Regions from separate parts of the Kitasatospora sp. NBC_00240 genome, predicted to be linked through region 3. Evidence: riboswitches for the same ligand, from Rfam matches in the RefSeq annotation. Region 3 holds a riboswitch; each other region holds the start of a gene.

Region 1 (5,546 bases), 170 kb from region 3:
AGTTCTCCCTCAGACGCTCCCGCCGGCCCGCGTACGCATCAGACATGGGTCGAGCGTACGGAGAGCGGCGGCGGTTCGCCCGGCGAGCGATCCGGACGGCGGCACGTGTCGGCCCCCGGACCGGGCAGGAACCGGGTCGGGAGCGGGTCGGGAGTGAGCAGGAACCGGGCGGGGAGCGGGCTGGGAGCGGGTCGGGGCGTGGCCGGGGGCGGCTCGCCGGAGGTCGGTGGGCGGGCCGGGAATGCGTCGGGGAGGGGGCGTGTTGGAGGGAGCAACGGTGGAAATGACATCCATTTCACCTGATGCTCGGGCCCGCCCGCCCAGCACCGCACACGCAACGCAGGCAACACCCGCACCACGCGCGACACCGAAGGAGAGCCATGGCCCGCAACGAACTGCGCCCGGTCGTCCGACTCCGCTCCACGGCCGGCACCGGCTACACCTACGTGACCCGGCTGAACCGGCGCAACGACCCCGACCGGATGGCGCTGCGCAAGTACGACCCGGTCGCGCGGCAGCACGTGCTGTTCCGCGAGGAGCGCTGACACCGCCCGCACAGCCGAAACGCCCCTGAGCCCGACACCCCCGAGGAGTACTCCGATGCAGACCGGTATCCACCCCGCGTACCGCCCGGTCGTCTTCCGCGACCGCAGCGGTGACCTGGCCTTCCTCACCCGCTCGACCATCGGTGCCGGCACCGGCGCCGGCCGGACGGTCGCGTGGGAGGACGGCAACAGCTACCCCGTGGTCGACGTCGAGATCTCCTCGGCGAGCCACCCCTTCCACACCGGCCGGGCCAGGGTGCTGGACAGCGCCGGCCGGGTCGAGGCCTTCCACCGCCGGTACGGCCGGCGGCACGGCTGACCGGAGGGCCCGGCCGGAGCGGCGCCACCCGACGAGGGGTGGGGCCGCTCCGGTGTGTCCGGGCGGCCTCGGTGAAACGGCTGCCGGGCCTGCGACCGGAAGCGGCACGGCGGCGGCATCGGGACGGCCCTGGTCAGCCGCACCGGCACCGCGCCGTCGGCGCGGCGGCCGTGCGCGCCGCCCGGGTCAGGGCCGGGCGGCCCAGCGCTGCTCGACCCGACCCAGCCGCCAGTACGCGATCGCCGCCGCCCAGACCACCACGAACAGGCCGACGATCACGTACCCGACGTTGTCGAGCGAGAGGCCGGCGATCCAGCCGCTGACCGGGTCGGTCAGGTCCAGCTTCTCGTGCAGCACGCCCACCAGTTCGATGGTGCCGATGATGAAGGCGACCGCGATCGAAAGCCCGGTGATGGTCAGGTTGTAGTACACCTTGCGCACCGGGTTGGAGAACGCCCACTGGTAGGCGAAGTTCATGAAGGTCCCGTCCAGCGTGTCGAACAGGCTCATCCCGGCGGCGAACAGCAGCGGCAGGCAGACGATCGCGTACCAGGGCAGGCCCGCCGCCGCGCCGCTGCCGGCCATCACCATCAGGGTCACCTCGGTCGCGGTGTCGAAGCCGAGGCCCAGCACCATGCCGACCGGGAACATCTGGCCGGGCCGGGTGATCGAGCGGGTGGCCCGGCTCAGCACCCGGTTGAACAGGCCCCGGGAGTTGAGGTGCTCCTCCAGCTCCGCCTCGTCGTAGCGGCCGTCCCGCATCGCGCGGAAGACCCGCAGGATGCCGAAGAGCGCGGCCAGGTTGAGCGCGCCGATCAGGTAGAGGAAGGCCCCCGAGGCGCTGGTGCCCAGCACCCCGAGCCACTGGTGGGTGACCGAGTCCTCGTCCATCAGGGTGTTGGCCAGCTGGGCGCCGCCCGCCACCAGGGCCGCCATCACCACGACCATCGAGGAGTGCCCGAGCGCGAACCAGAAGCCCACCGACACCGGGCGCCGGCCGTCCGCCATCAGCTTGCGGGTGGTGTTGTCGATCACCGCGATGTGGTCCGCGTCGAAGGCGTGCCGCATGCCCAGGGTGTACGCGGTGATGCCCAGGCCAACCCCGAAGACCTGGGTACCGACCGCGTACTCGTGCGGCGCGACCAGGAAGAACAGCGTCCCGAACGCCACCACGTGCATCGCCAGGATCACCGCCATCAGCCCGGCCGTCCGTACGGTGTCCTCGCGCCGCCAGCGGAAGGCGGGGAGCGCGGGGTCGACCGCGGGCGCCGCCGTTCGGGCAGCACCGATTTCGGGCAGGGTCATCCGGTCACGCTCCAGCACCTCGTGGATCACTTCGTGAGATGCCGTGGCCGGTCTCCTGGCTTCGGGGCACACCCGGCCGCGGTTCGGCGGCGGGTGCTGCGTGACCGCACCAGGCCTTCCCGGACGCCGCGGCGTCCAGTGACCACCCGCCCGAGGGCGGGTACGGTACGGAGACTTCCCGTTCACAGTGGCGAGGGCCGCTCCGGACTAGGACCTCTGAAGGTCCGTCACCGGTCTTCCCGAACACCACGGCGGGCCACACCGTACGGGGCGTCAGGTCACTTGTGCAAGGTTGCGCACCTGCGCAGGTGTTCAGGATCACAGACCGCCCCCGGACTGCGACAATGGCCCGCATGCATCTCGTACCGGCCGAGCGCGCGGACCACCGGACCATCGACGGGCACCGGGTCTGCGAGGCCATCGCGGCGATCGGCGACACCGCCCGGGTGCGCACCTGGGCCGAGCGCTTCTCGCTGCTCGCCGACCCCGGCAGGCTCGCACTGCTGCTCGCCCTGCACCGCGCCGGGCCGCTCGCCGTCAGCGACCTGGCGGTGGCCACCGGCATGCGCGACCCGGCCGTCTCGCAGGCGCTCCGGCTGCTGCGCACCGCCGGCGTGGTGGCCGGGGAGCGGGACGGCCGGGTGGTGCGCTACCGGGTCGTCGACCAGGAGCTCGGCACCCTGCTGGCCCCCTGCGCGGCGGCCGGGCAGGGGGGCCCGGAGCCGGCCGTCAGCTGATCCGCAGGGCGACCTTGCCCAGGTTGGCCCGGCGCTCCAGCAGGCCGAAGGCCTCGGCCGCCGCGGCGATCGGGAACTCGACGCAGACCGGCCGGAGTGCCCCTCGCCCGAGCAACGCCCAGAGTTCCTGGCGCCATTCGGCGAGCAGCGCGGGGCGCTGCCGTGCCAGCACCGCCATCGACAGGCCGGTCACCGTCCGCATCCCGCGCAGCAGTTCGCCGGCGTCGAGTGCCCCGCCCGCGCCGCCGAGGGCGACCAGCCGCCCGAAGGGCGCCAAGGCCCCGACGGCTCTGGGCAGCACCTCGCCGCCGACACCGTCGAGGACGAGGTCCACCTGCTCGCCCCAGGGGCCGTCCTGGTACCGGACCACCTCGTCGGCGCCCAGCCCCCGGACGAAGGCGGCCTTCCCCTCGGCGCCCACGGCCGCGGTCACCCGGCCCGCGCCGAGCGCCCCGGCCAACTGGACCGCCAGGTGGCCCACCCCGCCAGCAGCCGCCGTGACCAGCACCGACTCACCGGGCCGTAGCCCACCCACCCGCAGCGCGCCGAGGGCGACCAGCCCGCTGCGCAGCACCGCGAGCGCGTCGCCGGCGGCCGGCTCCCCCGGCACGGCGACGGCGAGCGCCGCCGGGGCGGCCACCAGGTCGGCGTGCACCGACGGGGCGATGCCGCCGACCCGGTCGCCGGGCGTGAAACCGGTGACGCCCTCGCCGACCGCGACCACCCGGCCGAGGTACTCGCCGCCCAGGCCGGCCGGCGCCTGCGGGGCACCCGGTGCGCGCAGTTGCCGGAGCGCGGGCAGCGTGACCCCGGCCAGGTCGGGGCGTACCAGCAGTTCTCCCGGGCCGGCCGCCGGCTCGGCCACCTCGTCCAGCCGGAGCGCCGCCGGGCCGCCGTACGCGTGGAACCTGAGTTCGCGCATGAGTGTCCCCCTTCTCCCCTCCGCGGGAATGTCATTGGATATCCCAACGATAGGGGGAAACTCATAGGAAGGTCCAACGGTTATCCGGATAGACTGCCCCCATGCCCGAGACCCCGCTCACCCACCTGCAGACCCTGCCCAGCTGGCTGCTCGGCCGGGCCTCCGCACTCGGGCACCGCCTGGTGGCCGATCAGTTCGCGCGTGAGGGCGTCCGCCTGCCGCACCACGCCGTGCTCTGCGGTGTCGCCGAGCACGGCCCGCTCGCCCAGGCGGAGCTCGCCCGGCTCGTCCGGATCGATCCCAAGGACATGGTCGCCGTCCTCAACGACCTCCAGGCCAAGGAGCTCGTCACCCGTACGCCTGACCCGAGGGACCGGCGCAAGAACGCCATCGCCCTCTCCCCCGCCGGCCACGCCCTGCTGGCCCGGCTGCAGATCCTCGGCGACGAGGCCAACGCGGCGCTGCTCGCACCGCTCGACCCCGAGGAGCGCACCCGGCTGGCGGAGCTGCTCGCCCGGGTCGTCGCCGCCCCGCGGGACTGAAACCCCGGGGACGGCCGTACGGCGGGCCCGCCCGCGCCCGGCCCGGACGGACCCGGTGTGCGTCAGACCTGCTGGCAGGTGGGGCACCAGAAGAGGTTCCGGGCGGCGTGCTCCTCGGTGCGGACGTCCGTCCCGCAGACCAGGCAGGGCATGGCCGCGCGGCGGTAGACGTAGACCTCGCCGCCGTGGTCGTCCACCCGCGGCGGGCGGCCCATCGCCTCGGGGGTGTGCTCGGGGCGCACGGTGTCGATCCGGCCCGCGCCGGCACCCTCGTGCATCAGCTCCACCAGATCGGCCCAGACGGCGTCCCACTCGGCGCGGGTCAGGTCGCGGCCGGCCCGGTGCGGGCTGATGCCGAGCCGGAACAGCACCTCGGCGCGGTAGACGTTGCCGACCCCGGCCAGCACCTTCTGGTCCATCAGCAGGGCCGCGACGGTCGTCCGGCTGGCGGAGATCCGCCGCCAGGCGAGGACGGGATCGGCGTCCGCCCGCAGCGGGTCGGGACCGAGGCGGGCGTGCACCGCGGCCTTCTCGGCGGCGGTGAGCAGCTCGCAGGTGGTGGGGCCGCGCAGGTCGGCGTACGCGTCGTCGTTCTCCAGGCGCAGCCGCACCACGCCGACCGGTGCGGGGGCCGCGCCCGCACCGAAGGTGAAGCCGCCGTAGAGGCCGAGGTGGACGTGCAGCCAGGCGCCCTCCTCGAAGCCGAGGAAGAGGTGCTTCCCGGTGGCCTCGGCCGTGGCGAGCAGCTGCCCGTCGATCAGCTTGGCGCCGTCGGCGAACCGGCCCTGCGGGCTGGAGACCCGGACGGGACGGCCGCCGAAGGTCTTGAGGTTCTCGGCGGCGAGGCGGTGGATGATGTGGCCTTCGGGCACGGACTCGGCTCCCCCGGTGGATCAGCAGGACGGGTCCATCATCCCAGCCTGCACCGACAGCCCGACCGGGCCTCGGGCGCCGGGCGGAGCCGGGAAGCGGGTGGTCAGCGCACCGGCCGGCCCAGCAGCCGGGCCAGGATGACCTGGTCCAGGGCCGCGGCGGTGGCGCCGACGTCCAGCTGGGAGTTGTCGATGATCGGCAGCCCGGAGTTGTACCAGCCGGCCATCCGGCCGTGGATCCGGGCGACCTCCTCGTCGCTGAGGCGCCGGTTGCCGCTGCGGCGGGCGTTGCGGGCGAGCACGG
Region 2 (5,546 bases), 2.2 Mb from region 3:
CCCCGGACGGCCTGTCACGGACGGCCCGCCACGGGCCCGGCACGGGCCGTCCGCCACGACCCGCCGGTCACCGGCGGCCTTCGACCCGCCCCCGTCGGCGCCGGCCCATGGGCGTCGGGCGGCCGGCGCCGGGCCGGCATCAGGCCGCCCGCCGCCACCCGTCGCCCGGACGCCCCCGGGCCCGGACCCGCTCAGCCGGCGGTGGCCGCCGGCTTGGCCCGGCCCAGCAGGACCTCCTTGGCGCGGTCCGCAAGGGGGCTCGCCGCCGCGGTCGCCGCCGGATCGGCCTGGTCGGGAGTCTGCTTGAGCGAACCGGCGACGGTGAAGTACCCGAACCGGCCCACCGCGGCGTGCGTCTCCGTGCAGCCCGACTTGTCGGTGACGCAGAAGGTGGCGACGCCCGGGCCGGACAGACCCTGGACGAGGCCCGCGTGCCGGCCGAGGGCCTTGTCGGCGCCGGCCTTGTTGTCGAAGACCGCGATGCCGACCGTGACGGCGCTCTCCCCGGACACGTAGGTCGCGCGGACCAGCGAGCGGCAGGCGTCGTCGCCGAGGGCGAGCCCGAGCCCGCCGGTGGTCCCCTTGGAGCAGGGGGAGGTCGAACCGGTGACCATCCGGGTCCAGACCTTGCCGTCGATGGTGCGGGTCTGGTCGGGGAAGAGCGTCGCGGCGTCGACCGGCGCCTTGTCCGTCGAGGCGTCCGAGATCAGCGGCAGCGCCTGCTCCAGCGGCAGGCCGGTGGACGCGGCCGGCTTGGGGTTCGGCTTGTTGCCACCGCCCTGACCGGAGATCACCACACCGGCCGCCACCACGCCGCCGACGAGCACCACGGCCAGCAGCGCGCCACCGATCCACAGCCGGCGGCGCTTACGGGACTCGTTCTCGTGCTGGTCGGCCAGCTGGGTCCAGTTCGGCTCGCCCTGGAAGGGCTGCGGCGCGGGCTGCCAATGCGGCGGCGCCTGCTGCGGGCCCGGCTGGGGCACGAACGGCTGCTGCGGCTGGTGCTGCTGCGGGATCGGCGGCGGGACCGGCTGGCCCTGCGGCGGAAGCTGCTGCGCGGGCTGGCTGTACGGCACCGGGGGCGGGCCGAAACCGCCGGCGGCCGGCGGCACGGGCTGCTGCCCCTGCGGCGGCTGCCCCGGCGTCCCCGGCTGCTGACCCTGGACCGGCTGTGCGGGCTGACGCGTCCAGTCGGACGGTACGCCCGTTCCCTCGCTCATGAGGCGAGATCGTAAAGCATGGTGTGCGCGGCAGGCCCATCCGGTAATCAATCCGTTCCCAAATCCGGGCCCGGCGCCCGTTCCCGGGCCTCCTCCGTGAGCCGACGAGTAGCCACCCGACACGCCACAGTGCACAACATGTGGTGCTTCATCGGGCTGGCGCCACTAGATGTATGCTCACTCCTGCTGTCGAACGCAGGGGAACCCGGTGGAAGTCCGGGACTGCCCCGCAGCGGTGAGCGGGCTGCCCGACCGGGCCACGCGAGTCCGATGACCTGCCGACGGTGTGCCACAGGGCTTCCCCGCAGTCGCCATGCAGCACAGCAGTTTCGTCCGGGCCTCGCGGGTGGGCCGGGGGGTGGTTCGCGCGCGCCGTGAGGTGTTCCGCGCTGCGCTCCCCTGCGCCCATACGGCCCGGCAGCCCCCTCGCCGACCGCCGCCGCCAGGAGAGAAGCGCCTTGACCATCGCTGCCTCAGCCACCCTGCCCGCCCAGGGTTCCAGCCCCGCCGTCCCGTCCGACCCGACGGTGTCCGACCCCGGTGGAGCGCTTCTTCGGCTGCTGACCGACCGCAGCGTCGACCTCCCCCAGGTCGACCCCGGCCACGTCGCCGCCGCCGCCCTGCGCGGCCGGCACGCCGGCTCCGACTTCGCGGAGCTGCGCGGGCTGGCCGTCGAGGCCGCCGCGTCGATGATCGCCGAGGACCCCCAGTACTCGAAGCTCGCCGCCCGACTGCTCGCCCTGGAGATCCAGGACGAGGCCGTCGGCCAGGGCGCCGTGTCCTTCTCCGCCTCGATCACCGTCGGCCACGCCGAGGGCCTGATCGGCGACACCACCGCCGCGTTCGTGGCCAAGCACGCCGACGCGCTGGACGCCCTGATCGACCAGAAGGGCGACGACCGCTTCGAGTACTTCGGTCTGCGCACCGTGCAGTCCCGGTACCTGCTGCGCCACCCGATCACCCGCAAGGTGATCGAGACCCCGCAGCACTTCCTGCTCCGCGTCGCCAGTGGCCTGGCGGTCGGTGACGACGAGCAGTCGGTCCGCGAGGTCTCCGAGCTGTACGCGCTGATGAGCGCGCTCTCCTACCTGCCGTCCTCGCCGACGCTGTTCAACTCCGGCACCAAGCACCCGCAGATGTCCTCCTGCTACCTGCTGGACTCGCCGCTGGACAACCTGGACTCGATCTACTCGCGCTACGCGCAGATCGCCCGGCTCTCCAAGCACGCCGGCGGCATCGGCCTGTCCTACAGCCGGATCCGCTCGCGTGGCTCGCTGATCCGCGGCACCAACGGCAAGTCCAACGGCATCGTGCCGTTCCTGCGCACCCTGGACTCCTCGGTGGCGGCGGTCAACCAGGGCGGCCGGCGCAAGGGCGCGGCCTGCGTCTACCTGGAGACCTGGCACGCGGACATCGAGGAGTTCCTGGAGCTGCGCGACAACACCGGTGAGGAGGCCCGCCGCACGCACAACCTGAACCTCGCCCACTGGATCCCGGACGAGTTCATGCGCCGGGTCAACGCCGGCGGCGACTGGTCGCTGTTCTCCCCCGCCGACGTCCCCGAGCTGGTCGACCTGTGGGGCGCCGACTTCGACGAGGCGTACCTGAAGGCCGAGGCGGCCGGCAAGGCCGTGCGCACCATCCCCGCGCAGACCCTGTACGCCCGGATGATGCGCACCCTGGCGCAGACCGGCAACGGCTGGATGACCTTCAAGGACGCCTCCAACCGGGCCGCCAACCAGACCGCCCTCCCCGGCCGGACCGTCCACTCCTCCAACCTCTGCACGGAGATCCTGGAGGTCACGGACGACTCCGAGACCGCGGTCTGCAACCTCGGCTCGGTCAACCTGGGCGCCCACGTGGCCCCCGGCGCCACCCCCGCCGACCTCGTGAGCGCGATGGACTGGGACCGGCTGGACTCGACCGTCCGCACGGCTGTCACCTTCCTCGACCGCGTGGTGGACATCAACTTCTACCCGACCCCCGAGGCCGGCACCTCCAACTCCCGCTGGCGCCCGGTGGGCCTCGGCGTGATGGGCCTGCAGGACGTCTTCTTCCAGCTCCGCCTGGACTTCGACTCCGCCGAGGCCAAGCAGCTCTCCACGCTGATCTCCGAGCGGATCATGCTGGTCGCCTACGAGCGCTCCAGCGAGCTGGCCGAGCAGCTGGGCCGGCACGAGGCGTACGCCGAGACCCGCGCCGCCCGCGGCCAGCTGCACATCGACCACTTCGGGACCACCCCGCAGTGGACCGAGCGCTGGGACGCGCTGCGCGCCCGGATCGCCACCACCGGCCTGCGCAACTCCCTGCTCCTGGCGATCGCCCCGACCGCGACCATCGCGTCGATCGCCGGCGTGTACGAGTGCATCGAGCCGCAGGTGTCCAACCTGTTCAAGCGCGAGACCCTCTCCGGCGAGTTCCTCCAGGTCAACCCGTACCTGGTCCGCGAGCTGAAGGAGCTCGGCGTCTGGGACGCGCAGACCCGCGACGCGCTGCGCGAGGCCAACGGCTCCGTGCAGGACCTCAACTGGCTGCCCGCCGAGGTCCGCTCGCTGTACCGCACCGCCTGGGAGCTCCCGCAGCGCGCGCTGATCGACCTGGCCGCCGCCCGGCAGCCGTACATCGACCAGAGCCAGTCGCTGAACCTCTTCATGGCCGCGCCCACCATCGGCAAGCTCAGCTCGATGTACGCGTACGCCTGGAAGGTCGGCCTGAAGACCACGTACTACCTGCGTTCGCGCCCGGCCACCCGGATCGCCCAGGCCGCCGCCGGCGCCGCCCGCGCGGCCGCCCCGGTGCCGGTGGCGGTCGCCGCGCCGACGTCCACCCTCACCCCGGAGGAGGAGGCGGCGCTCGCCTGCTCCCTGGAGAACCCCGAGTCCTGCGAGGCCTGCCAGTGAGCACCACCCCGGAGACCGACTTCGACGCGCCCGGCCGCGAGAAGATGCTCCTCGACCCCGGCTTCGAGCTGACGCTGCGTCCGATGCGCTACCCGTCGTTCTACGACCGGTACCGGGACGCGATCAAGAACACCTGGACCGTGGAGGAGGTGGACCTGCACTCCGACGTCGCCGACCTCGCCAAGCTCAGCGAGGGCGAGCGGCACATGATCGGCCGGCTGGTCGCCTTCTTCGCGACCGGTGACTCGATCGTCGCCAACAACGTGGTGCTGAGCCTCTACAAGCACATCAACTCGCCCGAGGCCCGGCTCTACCTGTCGCGGCAGCTGTTCGAGGAGGCCGTGCACGTCCAGTTCTACCTGACGCTGCTCGACACCTACCTGCCCGACCCGGACGACCGCGCGGCGGCCTTCGACGCGGTGGAGAACATCCCCTCCATCCACCAGAAGGCGCAGTTCTGCTTCAAGTACATGAACGCCGTCGACCACCTGGACTCGCTGCAGACCAAGGACGACCGGCGCGCGTTCCTGCTGAACCTGATCTGCTTCGCGGCCTGCGTCGAGGGCCTGTTCTTCTACGGCGCCTTCGCCTACGTGTACTGGTTCCGCAGCCGCGGCCTGCTGCACGGCCTGGCCACCGGCACCAACTGGGTGTTCCGCGACGAGTCCATGCACATGGACTTCGCGTTCTCCGTGGTGGACACCGTCCGCCAGGAGGAGCCGGACCTCTTCGACGACCAGATGGCCAAGCAGGTCACCGAGATGCTGGAGGAGGCCGTCGAGGCCGAGCTCCAGTTCGCCCGTGACCTGTGCGGCGAGGGCCTGCCGGGCATGAACACCGAGTCGATGCGGGAGTACCTGCAGGCCGTCGCCGACCAGCGCCTCGCGCGCCTCGGCATGCCGGTCCGCTACGGCTCCAGCAACCCGTTCGGGTTCATGGAGCTGCAGAACGTCCAGGAGCTGACCAACTTCTTCGAGCGCCGGGTCTCCGCGTACCAGGTCGCCGTGGAGGGCACGGTCGCCTTCGACGACGACTTCTAGCGACACCTCCGGGAGGACCGCCGGCGGCGACGCCCGGCGGGCACTCCCGGTGACGCCGAGGGGCCCGGTACCGCGGAGATCCGCGGTACCGGGCCCCTCGGCGTCGCGCCGGTGCCGGAGCGTGTCCTGCCGGTGCCGGACCGTCAGTCGTTGGGGACCGTGGCGTACTTGGGCGTCCCCTCGGCCATCTGCTTGAGCGCGTCCTTGCGGTCGCGCTTGGAGAGCCGGTCGATGTACAGCTGGCCGTACAGGTGGTCGGTCTCGTGCTGCAGGCAGCGGGCGAAGAAGCCGGTGCCCTCGACCCGGATCGGGTTGCCGTCCTTGTCCTGGCCGGTGACCGCCGCGAAGTCGGGGCGGGCCAGCTCGGCGTAGGCGGTGGGGACGGA
Region 3 (5,546 bases):
CGAGCAGGGCGACCTGATGGCCCTGGTCGGCGCCTCCGGCAGCGGGAAGTCCACCCTGCTCAACATCCTGGCCGGCCTGGACGTCCCGACCGCCGGCACCGCCACGGTGGCCGGCCGGGACCTGCTGGGCATGTCCGCCAAGGAGCGGCTGACCTACCGCCGGGACGTGGTCGGCTTCATCTGGCAGCAGACCGCCCGCAACCTGCTGCCCTTCCTGACGATCGCTCAGAACATCGCACTGCCGATGCAGTTGCGCGGCGAGCGGGGCGGTCGCGCCCGTACCGCGGCGCGCGCCGCCCGGGTGGGCGAGCTGCTGGAGGCGCTGGGCATCGGCGAGCTGGCCGCCCGCCGCCCCGCGGAGCTGTCCGGCGGCCAGCAGCAGCGGGCCGCGATCGCGGTGGCGATGGCCAACGACCCGGCGGTGCTGCTCGCCGACGAGCCCACCGGGGAACTCGACTCGGAGACCGGCGCGGGCGTGTTCGAGGCCTTCCGGACGGTCAACCGCGAGCTCGGCGCCACGGTGGTGATCGTCACCCACGACCCGCTGGTGGCGGGCGAGGTGCGTCGTACGGTCGCCGTGCGCGACGGGCGGACCAGCAGCGAGGTGCTGCGCCGCACCGTCACCGACGAGCACGGCGAGGAGTCGATGAGCGAGCGCGAGTACGTGATGCTGGACCGCACCGGGCGGGTGCAGCTGCCGGCGAAGTTCCTGGAGGCGCTCGGTATGGAGCACCGGGTGGCGGTCGATCTGGGCGCCGACCACATCGCCGTCCGTCCGGACGACCTGCCGGGGCACTGAGTCGCCCTCGGGCGGGGCCGGCGGGTCGCCCCGGGGGAGGTGCGGCCCGGGGCCGGGCCTGCGCCGGCCTGCTCGACCGCCTGAACGAGATGACTTCTCAGCCTGGGATCACTTCTGGCCCGGGCCAGCTGCGCCCGGGCCGGCGACCGACGCGAGGGCGGCGTCGAGTCGCGCCGTCGCCTCGGCCGCGACCGGCTCCAGGTCGGGCAGCCCGGTGAACGCGACCATGGTGTTCGGGTCGAGGGCCTGGACGAGGACTTCGTCGCCGTCGCGGCGGACCACCACGTTGCAGGGCAGCAGCAGCCCGACGGCCCGCTGTCCGGGGCCACCGTGCTGGTCAGCCTCTCCGCCGTCCTGCTGCTGCCCGCACCGGCGTTCCGCTCGATGGCGCTCGGCATCATGCTGGCGGTCGCCTTCGTGCTCGCCGCCACGCTCACCCTGCTGCCCGCCGTGCTCGGCCGGCTCGGGCGCCGGGTGAACGCCGGTGCGCTGCACCGCTCCCGCCGGGGTGCCGGGCGGAGCGAGGGCTCGGCCCGGTTCGCCGCCTGGGGCGAGCGCCTGTGGGCGCACCCGCTGCGGTACGGCGTCCCGGCGCTGCTGGTGCTGCTCGCCCCGGCCGCGCCCGTGGTCGGGCTGCGCACCGCGATGCCCTCCATCACCGTCGTTCCCGAGGACTCCTCGGCCCGTACCGGGTATGCCGCCGTACAGCGGGCCTTCGGCCCCGGCGCGCCCGGCGCCCTGCAGATCGTGACGCCCGCGGGGCAGGCCGACGCCGCCGCCCTGCTGCGCGAATCGCCCTCGATCGCTGCGGTGATACCCGCTCAGCATGCCGCAGACGGCTCAGGGTTGACGATGCTGCAGGCCGTTGCGACGGTCGACCCGTCGGACCCGGGCCTGGCGGCCACCGTCGAGCAGCTGCGCGAGCGACTGCCGGAGCAGGCACTCGTCGGCGGCGCGGCGGTGGAGAATCTCGACCTGCAGAGCATGCTGGACGGGAAGACCCCGCTGGTGATCGGCGTGGTACTGGCGATGGGATTCGTCCTGCTGCTGCTGGCCCTCCAGGCGCCGCTGGTCGCCCTGCTCGGGACGGTCACCAACCTGCTGGCCACCGCCGCCGCCTTCGGTGCCGCGCGACTGGTGTTCCAGGACGGCCACGGCGCGGGACTGCTCGGATTCGAGCCGCAGGGGTTCCTGGACGGCTGGGCGCCGGTGTTCTACTTCGCCATGATCTTCGCGATCGCGATGGACTACACCGTCTTCCTGCTCTCCTCCGCCAAGGAGCACCACGAGCGGAGGCGGGACCCGCGGCGGGCCGTGGTGGGGGCGCTGGCCCACTCCGGGCGGGTGAACTTCGCCGCGGCCGCCGTGATGGTGGCGGTGTTCTTCACCTTCGCGCTCTCCGGCCCGCTGCCGCCCAAGGAGATGGGCATCGTCCTCGGCCTCGCGGTGCTGCTGGACGCGGCGCTGGTGCGACTGGTCCTGCTGCCGGTCCTGCTGCGGCTGACCGGCCGGGCCGCCTGGTGGTCGCCGGCCTGGCTGCGCCGGGTGCTGCCGGACATCCGCTTCTCGCACGAGTGAGCGGCGCCCTGGCCGCGGCGGCCGCTATTCGCTCCTGCGGATACCCCAGGGGGTACAATGGAGCCACCATCGCGAGGAGGAGACGTCCGTGACCGTCGACGAGGAAGCCACCGGCGCCGTCCTGAACCGCCTGCGCCGGGCCCAGGGGCAGCTGAACGGTGTGATCGCCATGATCGAGGCCGGGCGCGACTGCAAGGACGTGGTCACCCAACTCGCGGCCGTCTCACGGGCCCTGGACCGGGCCGGATTCAAGATCGTGGCCAGCGGGATGCGCCAGTGCCTGGCGACCGCCGACGGCGACACCCCGCCGATGTCCGAGGCCGAGCTGGAGAAGCTGTTCCTCACCCTCGCCTGAGCGGCGTCCGGAGAAGCCGGACGGGGCCGGTGGCGGCGACGACTGTCGCCTCCACCGGCCCCGTCCCGTGCCGGGTTTCGGGGGTCAGACCGCCTGGGCGGTGACCTCCGGCGCGGTGCTCCGCTCGGCGGCGGTCACCGGCTTCGGGTTGAGGACCCGCTCGGCCAGGTGGCCGAAGAGCAGGCCGAAGGACACCCAGAGGGTGGCCTGGATGGCGAGGGCCGAGAGCCGGAACTGCCAGAGCAGCGTGGCCGGGAAGTCCTCCGGCACCTCGTTGATCGCGGGCAGGAACACGTAGGCGAGGCCGACGGCCAGGGCGAAGCCGGCCGCCGTGACCACCGTCGCGTACCAGGTGCCCAGACGCGGCGCCAGCCGCTTGCCGACGATCACCGCGGCGACCGCCAGCAGGATGCTGAGCGCCATCATCAGGAAGTACAGCGTGGTGCGCTTGCCGATCGTCTCCGGGTCGCCCACCGACGGCGGGTTGGCCGGGTACTTGAGGAACGGGACGACGTAGACCGCGAGCAGCGCCGCGCCGGAGAGCAGCGCGGCGGTGGCGCGCGCGCCGAACCGGCCGACCCGGCCCAGCGCGAAGCAGAACGCGAGCGCGCCGAAACCGCCCAGCGAAATGCCGTACACGAGAACGCCGGTGGCGAGACCCGCGGTCGACTGCATGGCCCGGCTGACGAGTTCGACCTCGCCGTGCTCGTGGGCGTGCGCCTCCTCGAAGGCGATCGCCGCGTCGATGTGCGGCTCACCCATCAGGTAGGCGACGATCAGGGCGAGCACCCCTGCGGCGAGACCCGCGAGCATGCCGCGGACGAGCAGGGATCTGACAGCTGTGGAGTTCATGGAGCGGTTCCCCCGGGATTTCAGTGGCAGGGGAAACCGAGCAGGTGGCGGCCGTCGTGCACCCATTCGTGCACGCTCTCGCCGGAGATGAGGGACGTGGCGCCCTGCTCGGCGCCGACGAAGTAGATCAGGGCCAGCATCAGGATGCCGAAGAACACCGCCCAGGGGGCGATCGCCTTGAGCGGCAGGGTCAGTGGTGCGGCCGGTACGGCGGCGGGGGCGGCGGACTGTGCCATGACTGGAACCTCCTCGGGAACTCGCGTCCCGCTAGATGGTGCAGAAACGACGGCATCGGGTCTGACTCCCCGGCAGATCGGCCCGTACGGGCCGGTGCTGCGGGCTTACAGTGGCGCGACCGTGCCGGATTCTCACCGGACTTCCGTCATACCGTCGTCGTATCGGGCTTGAAGGTACCGTCTGCGGTCGGGTCCGCCAAGGGCGCGGGGCGGCGCTCTTGGGGCAGTACCGCGCGGGCGCCCCCGCCGGGCGCCCGGTGCACGGAGTGATTCACCCCGGCAGCAGAGGAGTTGGACAGGATGGAGCGAGCGATGACCGTCCGCGTGACCTTGGTCTCAGCGGCGATGAGCACCGCACTGCGGGAGGCCCGCTTCGACGACGGCGGGCCGCTGGAGCCGGCCGGACTCCGGCAGGCCGAGCAGGCCGCCGGGGCCCTGCCGGCCGGCGGCCGGTCGTACGCCTCCCCGTCGCCGCGCTGCGCCGCCACCGCCACCGCGCTCGGACTGCGGGCCGAGCCGGCGCCGGCCCTCGCCGGGTGCGCGATGGGCCGTTGGACCGGCCTGACCCTCGCCGAGGTGGCGGCGGCCGAGGGCGAGGCGGTGGCCCGCTGGCTGGGCGACCCGGCGGCCGCCCCGCACGGTGGCGAGAGCCTGCTCGACCTGTTCGCCCGGGTCGCCGGCTGGCTGGACGCGCTGCCCGCCGACGCGCCGTCCGGCGCGGAACGCGGCCCGGTGACCGCCGTGGTCGAGCCGGACGTCGTCCGCGCCGCCGCGCTGCACGCCCTGGGGGTACCCGGGCCGGCCTTCTGGCGGCTCGACGTGCAGCCGCTGTCGGTCACCGAGCTGACCGGACGGTCCGGCCGGTGGAACGTCCGCTGGGGCAGGCCGGCCGGCGGGTAGCAGCCAGGGCCGGGCATCGCCCGATCGGCCGACGGGGATGGCAGCCGGCCCGGCCCGGCCGGAGCCTGGGGGCATCATCCCCGTCCCCCGAGGAGCCCCGTCATGACCGTCACCGCCGACCTCGACAAGGTGCTGGACAAGAAGTACGAGAACCTGACCCTGCCGGAGGTGCTCGACGCGCCGGTCGCCGCCCTGGCCGGCCTCACCGACGCCCACGGCGAGGCGCTCGGCGCGCTGCGCATCAAGACCGTCGGTGACCTCGGCCGCAACAAGTACATCCGCTGGGCGGTCGCGATGGCCGACCTCCAGGACCGCACCCACTGAACGGCCGCACCCCCGGTCGGAGCGGCCGCACCCCCGGTCGGAGCGGCCGCAGCCGCGGCGCGCGGCCGGCGCGCGGGAGGTGGCGGCGGTGCCGATGACGGTGGTGGAGGGGCGCAGGCTCAGCCTGTCCCACCTCGACAAGGTGTACTTCCCGCAGACCGGGACCCTCAAGGGCGAGGTGATCACCTACTACGCCACCGTGCAGTCGGCGCTGCTGCCCCACCTGCGCGACCGGCCGCTGTCCTTCCTGCGCTGCCCCGAGGGTGTGGAGGGCGAGCGGTTCTTCGCCAAGAGCCCGCCGGCCGGCACCCCGGGGTGGGTGCGCACCGTCGCCGTGCCGAGCACCGCCGGCGGGCTCCGCCAGGTGGTGGTGGAGGACGGCGCCACGCTGGTCTGGGCGGCCAACCTCGGCTGCGTCGAGTTCCACGTGCCGCAGTGGCACGGCGCCGAGCCGGCGGTGGCCGACCGGCTGGTGCTGGACCTCGACCCGGGCGAGGGCGCC

The links. A riboswitch is a leader RNA that binds a small molecule or an ion and turns the genes downstream of it on or off. The one in region 3 is predicted to bind cobalamin.
Region 1: it holds a riboswitch for cobalamin, as region 3 does, so the genes downstream of both, OG689_RS07780 (HoxN/HupN/NixA family nickel/cobalt transporter) here and OG689_RS07040 (CbtB domain-containing protein) in region 3, are expected to answer to the same signal.
Region 2: it holds a riboswitch for cobalamin, as region 3 does, so the genes downstream of both, OG689_RS16525 (ribonucleoside-diphosphate reductase subunit alpha) here and OG689_RS07040 (CbtB domain-containing protein) in region 3, are expected to answer to the same signal.

What each region holds. Positions count from the first base shown of each region.
Region 1 is NZ_JAPEMU010000001.1:1,868,046-1,873,591, forward strand. It holds gene OG689_RS07765 (aminopeptidase P family protein) at 1-46, opposite strand, end outside; gene rpmG (50S ribosomal protein L33) at 381-545, shown strand; gene OG689_RS07775 (type B 50S ribosomal protein L31) at 601-864, shown strand; gene OG689_RS07780 (HoxN/HupN/NixA family nickel/cobalt transporter) at 1,051-2,169, opposite strand; cobalamin riboswitch at 2,197-2,435, opposite strand; gene OG689_RS07785 (metalloregulator ArsR/SmtB family transcription factor) at 2,523-2,906, shown strand; gene OG689_RS07790 (zinc-binding dehydrogenase) at 2,899-3,828, opposite strand; gene OG689_RS07795 (MarR family transcriptional regulator) at 3,930-4,370, shown strand; gene OG689_RS07800 (DNA-formamidopyrimidine glycosylase family protein) at 4,433-5,242, opposite strand; gene OG689_RS07805 (AAA family ATPase) at 5,347-5,546, opposite strand, start outside.
Region 2 is NZ_JAPEMU010000001.1:3,925,180-3,930,725, forward strand. It holds gene OG689_RS16520 (hypothetical protein) at 192-1,220, opposite strand; cobalamin riboswitch at 1,361-1,518, shown strand; gene OG689_RS16525 (ribonucleoside-diphosphate reductase subunit alpha) at 1,703-4,120, shown strand; gene OG689_RS16530 (ribonucleotide-diphosphate reductase subunit beta) at 4,165-5,160, shown strand; gene def (peptide deformylase) at 5,304-5,546, opposite strand, start outside.
Region 3 is NZ_JAPEMU010000001.1:1,698,249-1,703,794, reverse strand. It holds gene OG689_RS07065 (ABC transporter ATP-binding protein) at 1-799, shown strand, start outside; partial or broken gene OG689_RS07060 (DUF302 domain-containing protein) at 908-1,114, opposite strand; gene OG689_RS07055 (MMPL family transporter) at 1,130-2,377, shown strand; gene OG689_RS07050 (metal-sensitive transcriptional regulator) at 2,466-2,732, shown strand; gene OG689_RS07045 (CbtA family protein) at 2,817-3,584, opposite strand; gene OG689_RS07040 (CbtB domain-containing protein) at 3,605-3,820, opposite strand; cobalamin riboswitch at 3,854-4,017, opposite strand; gene OG689_RS07035 (histidine phosphatase family protein) at 4,133-4,720, shown strand; gene OG689_RS07030 (hypothetical protein) at 4,823-5,044, shown strand; partial or broken gene ligD (non-homologous end-joining DNA ligase) at 5,139-5,546, shown strand, end outside.